DNA from 3 places in the Anaerobacillus sp. MEB173 genome. Region 1 is predicted to be linked to each of the others. Evidence: riboswitches for the same ligand, from Rfam matches in the RefSeq annotation. Region 1 holds a riboswitch; each other region holds the start of a gene.
The links. A riboswitch is a leader RNA that binds a small molecule or an ion and turns the genes downstream of it on or off. The one in region 1 is predicted to bind cyclic di-GMP.
Positions count from the first base shown of each region.

Region 1 (5,901 bases):
CCACTTCCTTTGTCATGCCTTCTGAATCGGAATCTCGGTTTAAGATTGGTTTGATCTTCTCTTTAAGTCCTAATAAATCCAACGTTTCAATCGCCAATTTCCCATTTTTCAATGCTGGCAAATCTAATGTGGCAACGAGAATAATAATATCGGAATGCTCTAGAGCTACTAAACTTGTTTCAACAAAGGCTGGGGGAGTATCAACGATAATGATATCGTACTCTTTTTTCATCGTTTCTAACAGATATGCGATATGTTCTCCTGTAACCAATTCTGCAAATTCCGGTTGTGTCGGGGCTGCGATAATATCAATTCCACTCTTATTGTGTAATACATACCGGTCAATGGATTTATCGCCGTTCTCATAAGACTGCTTGACCCAGTCATAGATTGATTGGTTGATTTGCTGGTCAAACAACAGGGCGACATCACCAAATTGTAAATCTAAATCAATGACTGCAACCTTTAAGTTATGTTTGTTTAAGGACACGGCAGTATTAACACTAATCGTAGTTTTCCCTACACCGCCTTTTGTACTGCAAACCGTAATAACCTTGCCTTCCTTTTCATCATCATCTCTACTGGAGTCACCTTCGAGCTTTAACTGAACAACTTTTTCAGCTTTTGTGACCGATTCAATTACTTCCGCTTCATCGCTTTCAATATCAAGGACATCAACAGCACCGGCAAACATCGCTTTTTTGTAATCGATATTGTCTTTATTTAATAATAAAAGTACAGCTGTAAGTGGGAACGTTCGTGTAATTTCCTGACAAATGTCGTATGGATTATTGCTACTATTAGGCCCGATAATGACAACGGTTCCTTTAGCTAATGCCAGGTCCGCTTTCAAATCAGAAACTATATCAAAAATCTTGCTGCTTTTTTTCAAATCAACAAGCATCATTTTAACGGCGGTTGAGTACATTCTTTTTTCAGATAAAATAAAATAATTCATTCTCATATTCGTATCATTCCTTTTATCCTGAACAACGGGCAGTTAAAACGCCTATTTCATTAATTGCTCTAAGGATATTTTCACCTGTGGTGAAGGGGCCTCATCTTCTCCTCCGCGAAGCATAAGAGTCATCACACCAATTTCTTGTACATAAGCAAGTGTCGCCCCTTCAGACGGACTTACTTCTAGGGTAACCATTTCATATGGCTCCTGATTCGCATCTGGCTCATTTGTTACTGTTTTGCCAACCGCTATGATTTTTACATTGCTGAGAATCACTTGTGATGATGTATGTTCATCCGTTGGTAAAGGTAGTACAGCGACAATATCAACGTAAGATCCTGGTCTCACAAAGCCTGACACACTTTGAATAGAATTTACTGCAATCGACATCGCTCTTTTTCCTGCTTCAATTTCAAAGGCATCCACTGGGTCCTCCTCAGGACTTGTTTCCTCTACTACTTCCTGGGCTGCCATTACTGACTGTTCATTTGTTTCATCTTGGGAGGCTACTAGATAGATCAAAATGGACATCACCATGCCAAATGTGATAGCCAGCATCCAAAGTTTTTTCATATTCACGTTCATCACCTATTTACTGTGTAAGTTTATATCCATATGTTCCGAAATTGGATTGATTTGGAGAAGATTCACCTGATTGAGCAACCTGTATAAACCGTCCTACAACTTCTGCACCTTGGTTTGTTGAAGAGACACTTTCGATAAAAAATGAAGCAAAACCAACAACACGAACTTGTTTTATTTGATTTTGATCCAATTGAACCGGCTCATAAATTGGGACGAGCACAACACGAGCACAGCCTGGTGGGTAATTTAAATAGGTAGCATTGGGACAAGCTGATATCCTCGGTTGTATCCCATCCCTCGTCGGCCCGGCAAGGTTTCCGGTTTCCGTACTTAAGGTTGACCCTACCTTTAACTCAAATCCATACCCATTCATTAAATCCGTCGTGTAGTTTTTGGCACCGGGACCTGTTAAGGCGATTGCCCCAAAGTTCCCACTAGCCGAATCACTGACCTTTAACGTTTGACTAACACCAAAAGCTAAATTATGAGTTGGTTGAACGCCTAAAGGAATCGCTCCTATTCCAGATTGGATTGGGAGTAAGTCAACTCTCGCCCTTGCTTGGATGGTTGGTTCACTAATTCCGAGTACAGTCGCAAAGTGCATTGTTGCTTGTTTATTTGCGGTGACCTCAATGGATGTATTTTGAATCCTTGTTGAAAAATGACTCAAATCACCTTGATTAAATTGTATCGTTTTATTGACTTCTCCTTGTGCTTTGGCATGAAAACTCGGAAGCTCCTGCGCACCCGCTAATGCCGCCGCATCAACGATTTTTTGGAGTCTGTTTTTTTCAAGGTAAAGGGAACCCGCATCAAGGACTAAAGCCATAAACCCGATAAAAATTGACATACTAAATGCCACTAAAACAATAACAGCACCATCTTCTTTTTTTAGAAAGTTATTCAGCATCATTCAATCCTCATTACCGTTTTCGATTGCAGCACTACGGTTTCAGGTAATATTTCTTTAAACAATGGAATGGAGAATGTTACTGGATAAGACAAATGAACGGTGACATATGTGCCACGCGATCGACTTCCCTTTGAAGGTGAGATTGAAACGTTCATTGCACTTGATGTTAAGGTTGGAGCAGCTGCACTTATCCTTTCATGAATTTGTGCATCCGTTCCACCAACACTCGCTACTCTGGCAGCTTCCCGTCCTGCATGCTCAAGAGTAAGATAAGAATGGAATATACGACCGAAGTCAATAATTCCAAACAATAAAAATAAGAGTATCGTTAATGATAAAGCTAATTCAACAGTTGCTTGACCTTTTTGTGATCTAATCAAAATACATTCACTCCCGTGTAGCAAACTGTACCTAAAACGATCGCCACGCCGTAGGGAAAAGCATGATGGTATTCATTTTTATTCAAACTGTCCAGTGATCTAAGTTGAGCTGAAAAGAAAATTCGCTTTAACGTATTTATTAGCTCTTTTTGCTTAAGTAAAATGACGAAGGCAATCATTCCGCCAATGATTGTAATATAGATAAAGGAACCGAAAACAAAACCTGTTCCTTGTAATGCACCAATTGCCATAAGTAGCTTGACATCACCTGCGGCCATTCCTCCTAACACATAAGGGATCACTAATAACCCAAATCCCATTAAGAAGCCAAATAAACTAAATAAAAACCCTTCCCAGCCGAGTGTTGCAGTGTTAATAATAAAACCTAACAAGATAGCAGGAAATGTAACAACATTGAAAATTTTTCTGTTTTTCAAGTCAGTAAAGAATGAAATAGCTAAAATGATAAAGAGGATTGCAATTGTCATGAAAGATCACCTCGAAAAAAATCCTACTTTCTGCTGTAGATAAAGTAGGATTTTTAGAATTAACATATAATAGTTGTTAGGAATTTAGTAATAAGTAATGACCCTTATTTCAGAACAGACTCTTTAAGTGCCTCAACCTTTGTTTTTAAAGTATCACCAAAGGCAACAAATGCTGCAATTGCTCCAACTGCAATTACTCCTAAAATTAAGCCGTACTCTGTCATTCCTTGTCCTTCTTCTTCTTTTACAAATCGTTTTACTGCGTTCATCATTGCGTGTGACCACCCTTCAGAATATAAAATTATTTTAATATAATGTCATAAAAAAATACTACCCCCGAAGATAGTATCAATGTGATCACTATTTCCGGCAACTGGCTGGCATATCGTTTTTGATGAAGCCCCTCTAGTTTTGCGTCTCAAGGTTTCCCTTGGTTTGCCTTTATCATTTTTTATTTATCTATTAATTTAAGATAGAGTCTTTTAACGCTTCAACCTTAGTTTTTAATGCATCTCCAAAGGCAACGAATGCTGCAATTGCTCCAACTGCAATTACTCCTAAAATTAAGCCGTACTCTGTCATTCCTTGTCCTTCTTCTTCTTTTACAAATCGTTTTACTGCGTTCATCATTGCGTGTGACCACCTTTCAAAATGTTTGGTTTTTGTCATAAAAAAATACTACTCCCCGAAGAATAGTATCTGGTGATCACTATTTTCGGCAACTGGCTGGCATATCGCTTTTCGATGAAGCCCCTCTAGTTTTGCGTCCCAAGATTTCCCTTGGTTTGCCCTTATCATAATTTTATAAAAAGCAACAACAAGCTTCCTGTTTGTTGTTGTCGAAGTGTGTCATTGCTTATGAACTAATATTATCACCCGAATTAATATTGTACAATAGCAACATTATTCCTCTATTACCAAAAAATACACCTATATTAAATCGTTTATTTTACATATAATACGCTCAATCTTAATAAAATAAGTCCGTTATATCTACGTTTTTTTAATGTTTGTTACTATTAATTATGAGATAGAGTAAAAGGTCGTGAGGAAATGAAATTAATTTCAGGGAATCAAATACATAATATTCCAATAACAATTTCAAATTATGATACATTTTTTCAAAGAACAAAAGGGTTAATGTTTCGTTTTAAGCCGATTGTTAATGAAGGAATAATACTTTCCCCATGTAATTCGATTCATATGTTTTTTATGTTTTTCTCGATCGATGTTGTATTTATAAATGCCAATAATGAAATTGTTTTTGTTAAGGAACATGTAAAACCATGGACAGCAATTTTTCCGGTAAAAAATGCAAAAGCAGCAATCGAGTTACCGGCTGGTACCATTTCAAAATATTCCATTCAAAAAGGAGACAGAATTGAGCTTTAGCAGAAAAGCACCAGAACATTACCCCGAACAAAAAATAACTATCAAACAGAGGTAGCTCCGTTTGATAGTTATTTTCACCTTACTATTCTTTTTCCGGTACAATTTCTTTCCATACATCAACAACCAGTCCGACTTGATTTTCATCAAGAACAAATGAACCATTACTGTATCGGTCGGTTGGGTTTAATTGCTGTGAATCTATGACTTCAATATGACCTTTTTCAGCTTGTATGAACATTTGTTCGTCCCCTTCAGTTATTACTTCAAAAGCAACAATACGATGTGGATTTCGCTTTAATTCCCGGAGCATGATTAGACCGCGCTTTGCACGTGACGTCTTCTCAAACTCACTTAATTTCATCTTCTTCATCGCACCCCGTTGTGTGACAACGAATAATTCAGCATACTGATCAGTCGCAATCACTTTGCCGTTCACAACTAAATCATCTTCTTTTAAATTAATCCCTTTTACACCTGAAGCACGTTGACCGACAATGCTGACTTCCTCTTCACTGTACCAGAGTCCGTAGCCAAAATGAGTAACAAGGAAAACATCATTTGTTCCATCGGTTAAAAAGACATCAACGACTTCATCATCCTCTTCTTTTAATTTTAATGCCATTAGTGCCCTTGAAGTTCGTTGTGCTTTATATAACGTCAGCTCTGACTTTTTAATCATTCCTTTTTTCGTTATGAACAGAAGGAAATAACCGCCATTAAATTCTTGAATTGGAATGGCTTGAATAATTTGATCATCACGTTCCATCGTGACAATATTTGCGACATGCTGACCGCTATCCTTCCAGCGTATATCCGGAAGCTGATGGACTGGAATATACAAGTAATTTCCCTTTTTCGTAAACAGTAACAGCGTATCGGTTGTACTCATGTCAAAGTGAGCAAGCAGCCTGTCCGTCTCTTTCATTCCGGGACTTTCCCCGTTTGAGGCGGCATATGAGCGCGGGCTCGTCCGTTTTACATAGCCGTCCTTCGTGACTGTTACCACCGTGTCTTCTTGAGGAACCATTACTTCCAAGTTGATCTTAATTTCCTCAATCTCATCCTCGATCACAGTTCTACGCTCATCAACAAACTGCTTTTTATTTTTAAGCAGCTCTTTCTTAATAACAGAAATTAATTTCTTTTCACTGCCTAAAATTTCTTGAAGTTGCTTGATCTTCT
Region 1 covers NZ_JBJMAU010000001.1:299,436-305,336, forward strand. Annotated here, with positions in the region: gene ACJ2A9_RS01470 (AAA family ATPase) at 1-964, opposite strand, end outside; gene cpaB (Flp pilus assembly protein CpaB) at 1,010-1,534, opposite strand; gene ACJ2A9_RS01480 (pilus assembly protein TadG-related protein) at 1,554-2,456, opposite strand; gene ACJ2A9_RS01485 (TadE/TadG family type IV pilus assembly protein) at 2,456-2,839, opposite strand; gene ACJ2A9_RS01490 (A24 family peptidase) at 2,836-3,327, opposite strand; gene ACJ2A9_RS01495 (Flp family type IVb pilin) at 3,432-3,599, opposite strand; cyclic di-GMP riboswitch class I at 3,693-3,777, opposite strand; gene ACJ2A9_RS01500 (Flp family type IVb pilin) at 3,790-3,957, opposite strand; cyclic di-GMP riboswitch class I at 4,042-4,127, opposite strand; gene ACJ2A9_RS01505 (DUF192 domain-containing protein) at 4,381-4,719, shown strand; gene parC (DNA topoisomerase IV subunit A) at 4,802-5,901, opposite strand, start outside.

Region 2 (5,901 bases), 230 kb from region 1:
GGTCATTCCACCAAACTCACTTTTCCTACGAAAATATTCCTTTCCTCCCATACTTTCATAGAAACCAAGTCCATATTTATTTTGTTCCATTACCCACACCATTATTGAAGTAATCCCAATTTCTTTAAAGTGCTTGGCAATAGCTGAAAACAATTGCCTTCCTACACCCAATCCTCTACATTCTTCTAATAGATAAAGGGCGTATAATTCTCCACCAAAATTTTCGTCATCAATGCTTTTCCCTGCTACGAAACCAATAATATTATCTTCTTCTCTAATCGCAATATACATAAAGGGTTCATTTTCGGCGTTTAAAAAGTTAAGCCATTTTTGTTCGGCTTCTTCATATGATAATCCATCCAAATAATCTTCTGGTACTAACCCACGATAAGTAGTTTTCCAACCATCAACATAAACTCTTGCTATTCCTAATACATCTTCTTCAGTTGCTTTTCTAATCTCCAAACTTATCACCTCGAATATTACACAATAGAATAAATTAAACATTCTTATTGAATTAAAGGGCATTAACTTAAGTACACTCCTTCAAAAAGTCACCTGAAAATGAATACATTTGTTGCACATTTCATCAAGTCAATCCGTTGTATATATTTATTTACAACGGATTGTTTCCCATGGTAAACTTTTATGGACAAAGGAAACTTTTTAACCATTAAGGCATATGATGCCTTTAAGACAATAAATATAAAAGTTTTAGTAAATTTTTTTGATCAAAATTTTGCCTTAAGGAAAAATAAATTCCTTTAGGCAAAAAAATTAGGAGGATGAATATTAAAATGAAAGTAATAAAAAATGTAAAGTTTTTTCCGTATCTTATTGTTTTAATGCGTGTTCTTTTTGGAACAGGTTGGTTACTGGCAGGAGTAACCAAAATTACAGAAAAATTATGGTTTAAAGAACCAGGTATATTTTTAAATGATTATCTGATAAATTCATTACAAAATTCCAATGTCCCAATCTTTTATAAAACTTTCATAGAGAATATAGCTTTAGAACATGTGCTGATTTTAAACTACGTTATTCCAATTGCACAAATCATACTTGGGATATTTCTTATATCAGGTTTACTTACTATACCTTCTATCCTTGCTTGTATCTTTATGCACATTAACTTTATCCTTTCTGGAAATATGAATGTAATTAGTCTTATTCTTTATACAAATGCATTTTCATTAATTATTTTCAAATCAGATGTATATCACTTAAGTCTTGATAAGTATTTTAATTTAGATACTCTTTTGACCATCAATAGAAACGAAAAAGAAAAAATTATCTCCATGACTTCAAATAAAGAAAAAATTTTTAGTAATTCTTAAGTAGTGAATAGTACTTTAAATTAAAAAGGTCTTATAACATAGTAATAATCCAATAGATTAAACCAACAATATTAACCAATACAAAAACGTATAACAAAATTCTAGTAACCTTCAATTTACATTCCCCTTTACTATTAATTTAAGGTAACAGTAACTATTGACAATTATATTCTAAAGTAACTTTAAATTTTAATCCTTATTTAAAAATTAAATTAAACAGGCTGCCGAGACATTCTCGGCAGCCTGACTATTATTAATAATAAAGATGGTTTTTATATTGCTCTTAAGAATATTAGTTCATGTTTAGCTGAAGTAAACCTTTTCACAAAATCACCTAGAATTGGAGAATTTTACTGTGCAGTAAATAGTTCTAAAATTTATCCGCATCAAAATTTTGAAATACATATTTATCATAGATCGGAAAAATCTCTTTTCCTAATAAATCATTAATGATAATCTTATTTCGATGTACAGCAAGTCCTAAATTTGTTGATCCAACCCCATGAGAATGTGAAATTCCGCTGTGAACATAAATCTGATTTGGGATTTTTAAACGTAAACGATAATCCTTTTCTACTTCATATCTACCTTGTTCATCCCAAAACATGTATTCCCCTAAGTTCTTTTTTATAAATTCCGGAACAATCGGACGGTAGCCTGTACCCACAATGACAACTTCACTTTCGTGGGTAAAATCTTTATTTTGCTGCCACTGTGTGCAGAAAACTTCACATTTTCCATTCTTTTCTTTTATTCCATTAACTTCCGTTAAAACCTGAAGTTTTACATTCATGTCCTCCCCTGAAACGGAATGTTCATATAGTAAATTATAAATATCGGTAATCGTATGTGAACTAATTCCTTTGTATAATAAATCTTGTGATGCAAAAATTTTATCTTTTTGTTCCTGAGGAAACTTATAGAAATAATTCACATAGTCAGGAGAAAATTGCTCAACACTCAGCTTTGACTCTTCCATTGACAAAAAGCTTCTTGACCGAGTAATCCACGTTAATTGGTATTGGTGCTCCATTCTTTCCTTTAATAATTCACGGAATACCTCTGCAGCACTTTGACCGGACCCAATAATTGTGATGGATTTCGCATTTCGACAACTTTCTTTATACTGTAAAAATTTAGAGGTATGAAAAACATTCTTTTCAGAATCAACTTGAAATGATTTTGGTATAACCGGTGTGCTTCCTGTACCCAACACGAGGCTCTTGCATCTATATTCTTTTTCCTCAGATTTTTCAATATCTTCGACTATTACGCTAAAAACTTCTTTATCTTCTATGTACTCAAGTTCAGTTACTCTTTTACCAAAACAACAATTATACAACTTGGCGGCAGCCCATTGGCAATAATCGTTATATTCTCTTCTCGGGATATCTAAACGCTGTAAAAAGTAAAACGGATACATTCGATTTTTTTCGGATAAATAATTTAAAAAGCTATACTGATTCGTTGGATCAGCTAATGTTACTAAATCAGCCATAAATGGAACTTGAAGTCTTGTCCCGACAATTAACATCCCTGGATGCCAATTAAATTGAGGTTTTTGATCAAAGAAGAGTGATTGAACCTCTGAATGATCATCAAGCAATGCTGCAAGACTTAAATTAAAAGGTCCAATTCCAATTCCGATTAAATCATACACTTTTGAATCCATCATACTTTCCTCCCTCAATCATCTTATCTTTTTATTATGATAAGAATAGAGAAAAAGATTCAAAAAAGTGCCTGTTACTTGTTGAATTATCTTTACTAATCATCAACGAGTATAACCTTTAAAGTAGCTTCATCAAATAAAGAGTCCATTTCTTAACTCTATTTTTCTGAATGTTACACTGGAATAATTTGATGTATATCCTTTTTTTGATTTACAGAGTAATATTAGTTTCAGAGAGTGACGGACGACAAAATTCGACATAGATACAGAGAGTCAAAAATCGTTCTCATTTCTTTATTAAAGGCAAACCAGTTTAAAGATTGGGGCGCAAAGTTACAGACCTAAGGTGAATTTCACTATGGTGGCTGGGCCGCTGAAGAATGGAGAATGATACTCACAATACGAGTTGAAATTCAATATTCTTCCGATTCAAATCAAAATTTGTTTTGGAGGGATTTTTTAATGGAGAAAAACAAGTTCTTTTCTATAAATCAATCAAACAATCAATCTGTGGGAGGAAACAAAATGAAAAAAACTTTATTCAAAAAAGTAATTGCTACTACTATGGCGTTCGGTATTGCAGCAACTGCATTCAGCACACAATCATTCGCTTCTACTACATCTACTGTAACAGGTGGAGATTTAACTGGTGGAGGCGTTACATTTGCACCACTTTCTGCAACACTTAACGGTACTCAAATTACAACATCTGCAGACTGGACAATTGCTGACATTACGGATGCTCGTGGAACTGGATCAGGATGGAACGTATCAATGACTTTAGCACAATTCAAAGAATTTGACACTGTAGATAATGTTTATGTAACAAATGGTAAGGCACTTGCTACAAACACTCTAAAAGTAAAAACAGTACCAACTATCGCTCAAAAGGATACAACGTCATCAGAAACTTCAACAATTACGCCTGTTTCTCTAGATACAGCTTTAGATACAGGAAGTACAGTTAAACTTTTATCTGCTCAAATTGATGGTGGTATGGGATCATTTTCGTTCGGTAACTTAGGTGTAGAACTAACAATTCCAGCCAATGCATATGCAAAAACTTACAAAACGGAAGCAACCGTTTCTCTAAACACTGCTCCTTAATAAATGGTTAATTTTTTGAAAGTCCTCCAATACTAAGGAGGACTTTTTTATTTTAGGAGTGGTACGATTGAAAATCCGAGAAATCCATTGGATACTATTATCCATTATGTTTTTATCATTCCCTTCTTTCTTGGTTTATGCAGAAGGAAATGATTTTGAATTTCGGGTAGAGCCGATTTTTCCTGAATCTCAAATTGGGAATCAAGGTTATTACCACTTAAAAGGTAATCCGAATGAGACTGTCACGTTACAAGCAAGAGTGATCAACGACAGTGATAAAGAATTGAACGTAACGATTCGCAGTTTAAATGCTTATAGTGGAAATCAAGGTATTCTATATCAAACAGAACCTATTTTAGAAGGAACAGCAATCACCAATGATGAGTTTCAGTTTACTAAATTTGTGAAAAACCCTAAGGAATTAACACTCAGTCCTTTGGGTTCAGAGGTTGTTGAGTTTTCTGTCAATGTTCCAGACATAAATGGTACGTTACTTGGGAGTATAGAATTCCGAGTTTTTCAGGGCACAGAAGAATTGACTAAGAAGGAAGAAGATTCCCAACTACTAATCGACCAATATAGAGCCGTAAACCTTGGAGTACAAGTGGATATAACAGATTATAAAGAAACACCTTCATTAACCTTTGAAAGTCCACATTACTCTCCTGAACAAATGGCAATTATGGTCCCTATGGGTAACTCACATCCCGTTATCGTGTCAAATATCTCAGGAACATATAAAGTTACAAAAAGTAAAGATGAACCATTTTCCCTTACAGGAGACATGCCATCATTTAAAATGGCTCCCATGACAGCCTTTCATTACCCGATAAGATGGTCAGAAGGAACGTTAGAACCTGATGATTACAACGTAACATTTACTCTTAATGTAAATGGACAAACTCAAACCTATGAGCAGACTGTTTCGATTAGAAATGAGCAAGTCAAAGAGACACAGGAAAAGATGGAAGAACGTGGAGAAGTTGAAATTGCTCCTAAGACATTCCCATGGACAACTGTAATTATTGCTCTACTCCTTGTTATCGTTGTGATCTTACTTTGGATGATGAAGCGATCTAAACCACAAAGAAAAGACCGTAAGTATCCCATTCAAGATCCAAATGATACGTAAGAAAGCCTATCATGATGAGGTTTCTTATTAGACTATTTAATGTTCTGCTACTCGTCTTCTTCCATTTTTTATCAGAAGTTGTTCATATTTTTATTCAACAATAATCAAAGCCGGTGAAATTTTTACTCGTTGTAAAATTTCACCGGCTAATACTATATTATGAAAACTAACTCTCTTATCTATTGTCGTACCTACACAAAATCAATTTCACCCGTCCTCGCCACTCTGAATACTCGAAACGAGAGAATCCTCCCTTGGTTCCACAGCAGTATGCCCTTTCCTGCTCACTTTTATGATTTCCCCTATTATACTGATGGCAATTTCTTCTGTTGTTTCTGCACCTATGTCAATCCCTATTGGCGTATGCACGAAATCGAGTCGTTCCTTGGCTACACCTTCGCTTATTAACTTCTTAAAAATGCGAATCACCTTTCTTTTACTGGCAATCATTCCGAAATAGGCACATGGATAATGGAGTGCTGTTTTTAAGGCAATATCATCACTATCTTTTGTAACAATCATAACATATGATTTTTCATTAAGGCCGGCTTCGATCACTGCTTTGCCAATATCTTCATGAACAAATAAGTTGGAGGCATTAGGAAAACGTTCACTCGTGCAATATCCGGGGCGGTCATCGACGATCTTATAAG
Region 2 covers NZ_JBJMAU010000001.1:72,943-78,843, reverse strand. Annotated here, with positions in the region: gene ACJ2A9_RS00335 (GNAT family N-acetyltransferase) at 1-474, opposite strand, end outside; gene ACJ2A9_RS00330 (hypothetical protein) at 798-1,337, shown strand; gene ACJ2A9_RS00325 (lysine N(6)-hydroxylase/L-ornithine N(5)-oxygenase family protein) at 1,708-3,009, opposite strand; cyclic di-GMP riboswitch class I at 3,302-3,387, shown strand; gene ACJ2A9_RS00320 (WxL domain-containing protein) at 3,535-4,116, shown strand; gene ACJ2A9_RS00315 (WxL protein peptidoglycan domain-containing protein) at 4,184-5,248, shown strand; gene ACJ2A9_RS00310 (XdhC family protein) at 5,456-5,901, opposite strand, start outside.
Region 2: linked by a shared signal. The riboswitch ahead of ACJ2A9_RS00320 (WxL domain-containing protein) and the one ahead of ACJ2A9_RS01495 (Flp family type IVb pilin) in region 1 are both predicted to bind cyclic di-GMP.

Region 3 (5,901 bases), on a different contig from region 1:
TGCGTTTGAATAGCTGCCAGTCCATTGTTATAGCTAAACGTACTTAAATAAGCATGATCAGGTAAACAGTTCATTAAATCATCAATTAAAATCGTCGTAGGAACTGTAAGTTTTTCGATATGTTCAACAGCTTCCTGTAAGGTCACGTTATGGCGGCCCACTGTAGATGCTTGCTGTTGTTCAAGCTCCAGCCGTTGTTCTATGAGCTGTGCCTTCCTCACTTCGGCCGCTTCGATATCACCACGCAAATCAAAATAAACAAACATAAAGACAGTAAGCATTAAAAGCCAAATTAAAACGAATACTCCTAATAAAACAATAAGAAAAGAGCTTGTTCTAAGCCTTTTCGGCAATAGGTTAATATCTACTAACAACTAGTTCACCTCTTTCAAGGACAGCCCTACAACAGGAATAAATGGCCGGCTAACGTGCAAATCATCATGCTTTGGCAAAATGGACACAGGTATACCGATGATCCCATCAAGACGCTGTTGAATATCCTCCAAATACGGATGATCACCTGTAATGATGACTTGATTAACTTCTTTATTACCTTGATGCATCGAAAATTTATAGAAGTTCAACATCCGTTCAATTTCAAGATGTTGGTCATGAATTTGTCCCCACATCGTCTCCATATCACCATTGTATTTCCAGCGCAGCTCACCTTCGATCGTTTGCTGACTTGTCCAATGATCATTATCCTCCGTTGTCAAGGCTTCAAAGCGAAGAAACTCCGGACAATGATTTGAAAAGATGCTAATTGACACCGTATGTATATCAAATTGAGCAAATAAATAATTTTGCCCGCGCATTGCAAGATCACTCTCGTAAAAGTAGCGATAAAGTCCTAAAGCCGAAATATCAGCAGCAACAGGTTCCAGCTTTGCTTCCTCTAACACATCACTATATTTCAGCACCTCATCCTCTGGTGCCGCAAATAACACACCCGCTCGTGTCCTCTTCCCTTCCTCTAGAGGAAACGGATACACATCAAGAATTGGATTTTGAAACGGTAAATGCAGTGAAGTCCCCAGCTCAAGCATAAAATGGCCGTTGATTTCTTCCTCAGGAATATTGGTTGGGATCTCAACCTTCCGCATGATCACCGTTGAATCAGGTACGTAAAATAAAATCGGCCGCTTTTTTATCCCCCATTCAATGACACATTCCTTTAGAAATTGTACTAATGCAGCATCATCAACAATTTTGCCATTCACAATCACACCATCAGGTAAACGCTTTTCCTTCCATCGCTTCACACCAGCTATAGTATGCGTATGATTTTCAACCATCCGAATTACATAATCATTCAACGCCAAGCTCACAATCTTCTTATTAGGTTTAAAAGAAAATAAAGACAACGCATGTCACTCCAATTGTTAATTTATAATGTAGAATTTAGAATTTAGAATTGTTGAAAGTCTCTCAAAGACGCTACTTTGAAAATGCTCAGGCTAATTCTAAATTCTACATTCTCAATTCTAAATTAGATTAGTTGTATGTACCAATTCCATAGTTGTTCGCCGTAGTAGTAGGCGGTTAGGGTGCCTAGGGCGATGTAGGGGCCAAAGGGCATCGGTTTGCCTCGTTTTACCTTTCCTACTAACATTAGCATACTACCAAAGACCGCTCCAAACAATGTCGAAAAAAAGAACGCTAACAGTACACCTTTGATCCCCAGAATAAAGCCGAGCAGTGCAAAGAGTTTAATGTCGCCTCCTCCCATACCGCCCCTGCTAGCCAGGGCTATGAGAAACAGGAGAATACCACCGACAAAAAAGCCGACAATCCCGTCCCACCACGGCTGATGAGGAACAATGAACTGAATAGGAATAAAAAGCAAAAAGAAAAACAGCAAGATTTTATTCGGAATTAACATCCTATGAAAATCAGAGATGGAAATAATAACAAGCAATGAAACTAGACATAGTGCTAAAATTAAATCTTTCCCAAAACCGATAATATAAAATGAAAACACAAAAAGAACTGCCGTCAGCAATTCAAAAAAAGGGTATTTAATTGAAATCGATATGCGGCAGCCTCTGCACTTGCCGCCTTGTAGTATGTATGATAAGACTGGAATAAGCTCGTACCAATTCAGCGTCCGCTCACATGTCGGGCAATGGGAGCGAGGAGTCACAATCGACTCCCCATCCGCCACCCGAATCCCAACTACATTAAAAAAAGAGCCTAGGACTAAGCCTAGGGCAAAAAGATAGAGATAAAGGAATGTTGTCATGGGATCAGTCCTTTAAGTTGTAGGTCCTGTATAAGTAACATTTCCCGCAGCACCAGCAACACTCCCTTTTGAATAGGTTATTGAAATGGTTGGTACATTATTTGTAAAAGTAACAGTCCAGTTATCATCAGCAACCGCTGTTTTTGTCCACGGGTCATTAATACCGCTTTCTAAGTATGTTTTTAGCTCAGTTTTATCAATGGTAGTAGTATTCCCACCTGCTGAAGCATATAATCTAGCTGCACTAGCAAGCATCTCCCCATTAGCAACCGCCGCATTTTGTTTTGAGTTCTCAATTATACCGCCAATACTAGGCACCGCAATCGCTGCAATAATCCCTAAAATAACAACTACTGCTAAAAGCTCGATTAGTGTTAATCCTCGCTGGTCTTTCATTAACTTCATTTTCTTTATCATTTATTATTCCTCCCTTGTTTTACTTTTTTCTTAAAATGATAAAAAGATATAAATAAAGTAAAGTGTTGATTCTTTACGTATTACTATTTCCAAAGTACAAAATTAAAAAAGCCTTTTTTACATTGCATACATCAACATAAAAAATGGCCGGTTGCACTACTTGCTCCTCATCATCCAAGTGCCCACATACAGATAATGACTCATCACATTCCTCTAATATCATAATCTAATTGTCGTTTCCTGTCTTCACTAAAATTATACCAATTTACCTAGGAAATAATAGTGAAATATTAGTGACATCTGCTTTTAAATCGAGTTGAAAATTTCAAACATTGGTACCATGATGGCTAACACAATTACCCCAACAACTGCCGCTAAGACAACGATCATTAATGGTTCAATAAGTGACTTTAGCGCATCAACAGTTGCTTCAACCTCAGCTTCATAAAAGTCAGCGACCTTCTCAAGCATTAAGTCGAGTGAGCCTGTCTCTTCGCCAATTGAGATCATTTGCGTAACTAGAGGTGGAAAGACCCAGCTTTTTTCAAGGGGAACGGTCAATGAATTCCCTTTCTCTAAACTGTCTCGTGCTTCTAGCAATACTTTACCGATGACTGGATTATCTACGACTTTTGTCACAATTGTTAATGCTTGTAAGATCGGAACTGAGCTTGAGAATAATGATGATAACGTTCTTGTCATCCGGGCGAGTGCGGACCGCTGCATAAGTTTACCGAATAACGGCATTTTAAGCAGACCATAAGTCGTAAGCATTTTGAACTGCTCATCTTTATATAATATACGAAAAACTACAAAAAGTGCAATAATGATTATTAATAAGATCCACCAAAACCGTTGCACCCAATCACTGAGACTCATGACTAACTGTGTAATCCACGGTAATTCGGCATCAAAGCTCGCAAACATATCGACAAATTGCGGAATTACTTGTCCGAGCAGAAACATAACGACAAACACGGTGACAATCCCGATTACAATCGGATAACTAAGTGCTGATTGGACTTTTTTTCTTAGCTGATACTGTTTTTCAAAATAAGTGGCTAATCGGTCTAATGTATCATCGAGATTTCCACTGACTTCGCCCGCATGAACCATATTGATAAACATCGGCGGAAAGACTTTTGGGTGTTTTTCAATCGCTGCAGAAATCGATGTTCCCTTTTGTAAGTCTTCTTCAACCTCTGTTAACACTTTTTTCAGCAAATTGCTGCTTGTCTGTTTGGCAAGAATTCGAGTTGAATCGATCACGGTCACGCCGGCACGAATGAGCGTTGCAAATTGACGGCAATAAATAACAAAGTCCTGATGCTTCACACTGTTGCCGCCAATGGAAATGTCCTGCTTCCAGATGCTTGGTTTTGTTTCAACAACTTCAATCGCCAGGATTCCCTTTTCCTTTAACTGCTGAAACGCCCGGTACCTTGATTCGGCTTCAATCGTCCCTTTCTTTTTTCGTCCAAGTCGGTCTTTGCCGAGATAACTGTAATACGACACTAGTACGCCACTCCTTCACCGAGGAAACTTTCGGCAACTTCTCTGGATATTTTCTGTTGATCAACCAGTTCTTTGATCGACATTTCTATCGTCTGCATCCCACTCGCTCTGCTTGTTTGCATCACACTTTTAATTTGATGATTCTTTTCATTTCGAATTAAGTTCGCAACCGCAGACTGGTTCACTAAAATTTCCGTTGCTGCCACTCGCCCTTTCCCATTTGAGAGTGGGAACAGTCGCTGTGAAAGTATACCAACAAGAACACTTGCAAGCTGAATCCGGATTTGCGGCTGCTGATGCGATGGAAACACGTCAATAATACGATCAATCGTTTGCGGTGCACTGCTCGTATGAAGCGTTGCCAACACTAAATGTCCTGTTTCCGCTGCCGTTATTGCCGTTGAAATCGTTTCTAAATCACGCATCTCCCCAACTAAAATGATATCAGGGTCTTGTCGTAATGCTGCCCGTAATCCATTGGCAAAATTTAACGTATCAAAGCCGACTTCACGCTGATTAATAATACTAAATCGATGCTTATGTAAATACTCAATTGGATCTTCAAGAGTAATAATGTGCTTCGATTGTTTCCTGTTAATATAATCAATCATTGCTGCAAGTGTCGTTGATTTCCCAGATCCGGTTGGTCCCGTTACTAAAAAAAGGCCCTGCGGCTTTTCAGCAATTGCTTTTAATATTGGGGGCATTTGTAAATCATCCAGACTCGGTACGGTTGCGGAAATAACACGAGCAACAATACAAATATGAGAGCGCTGGCGGTAAACATTCATCCGAAATCTTGAAACTCCAGGAAGGCCGTATGAAAAATCTAGCTCGCCCTTATTAAGGAAGCTCTCCCATTGGTGACTCGGAACAAGTGCTTTTGCCATTGTTTCCGTTTCTTCAGCAGTCAAGACATCCTTTCCATATTGCTTCAAACTGCCGTTCAGTCGAAGAATTGGCGGGGCGCCTACTGTAATATGCAAGTCGGAAGCTTTTGCTTCAAAGGCAACGCGAAGCAAATCTTCAATTCTTTCTTTCATTATCTCCCCTCCTAATCACTCAATGTTACTCTCAGAACCTCTTCGGTCGTTGTCAACCCTTGTTTTACTTTTAACAGTCCGTCATCAATTAAGAAAATGGTTCCTGATTTAAGCGCATAATGACGAATTTCAGACACTGGACGGTTATTCATTATGAATCCTTTTATTTGTTCATCGACCTTTAACACTTCCTGAATCGCCAGTCGGCCCCGGTAGCCCGTCATATTACAGCTATGACAACCACGACCGCGTTTTAATGTATCGACAGATAAGCCACGTTTCTTAAAAATTTCCTTCTCCCGTTCTGTTGCCTGATAAGACTCCTGACAATCTCGACAAATTCGGCGAACAAGCCGCTGCGAAACAACACCAGCTAGTGATGAAGCAATTAAAAACGGTTCAATGTCCATATCAACAAGTCTTGTAATCGTTCCAATTGAATCATTCGTATGTAATGTGCTTAATACTAAATGACCTGTTAATGAAGCACGTACAGCAATTTCTGCGGTTTCCTGATCACGGATTTCCCCGACCATCACAATGTCCGGGTCTTGACGCAATATTGCCCGCAAGCCTTTGGCAAAGGTCATTCCAATATTTCCATTCACTTGAATTTGATTAATCCCTTCTAGTTGATACTCAACAGGATCTTCAATCGTAATAATGTTTACTTCTTCATTATTT
Region 3 covers NZ_JBJMAU010000005.1:137,158-143,058, forward strand. Annotated here, with positions in the region: gene ACJ2A9_RS12510 (PilN domain-containing protein) at 1-374, opposite strand, end outside; gene pilM (type IV pilus biogenesis protein PilM) at 375-1,364, opposite strand; gene ACJ2A9_RS12520 (prepilin peptidase) at 1,490-2,242, opposite strand; gene ACJ2A9_RS12525 (type II secretion system protein) at 2,255-2,659, opposite strand; cyclic di-GMP riboswitch class II at 2,796-2,879, opposite strand; gene ACJ2A9_RS12530 (type II secretion system F family protein) at 2,966-4,174, opposite strand; gene ACJ2A9_RS12535 (type IV pilus twitching motility protein PilT) at 4,174-5,217, opposite strand; gene ACJ2A9_RS12540 (GspE/PulE family protein) at 5,229-5,901, opposite strand, start outside.
Region 3: linked by a shared signal. The riboswitch ahead of ACJ2A9_RS12525 (type II secretion system protein) and the one ahead of ACJ2A9_RS01495 (Flp family type IVb pilin) in region 1 are both predicted to bind cyclic di-GMP.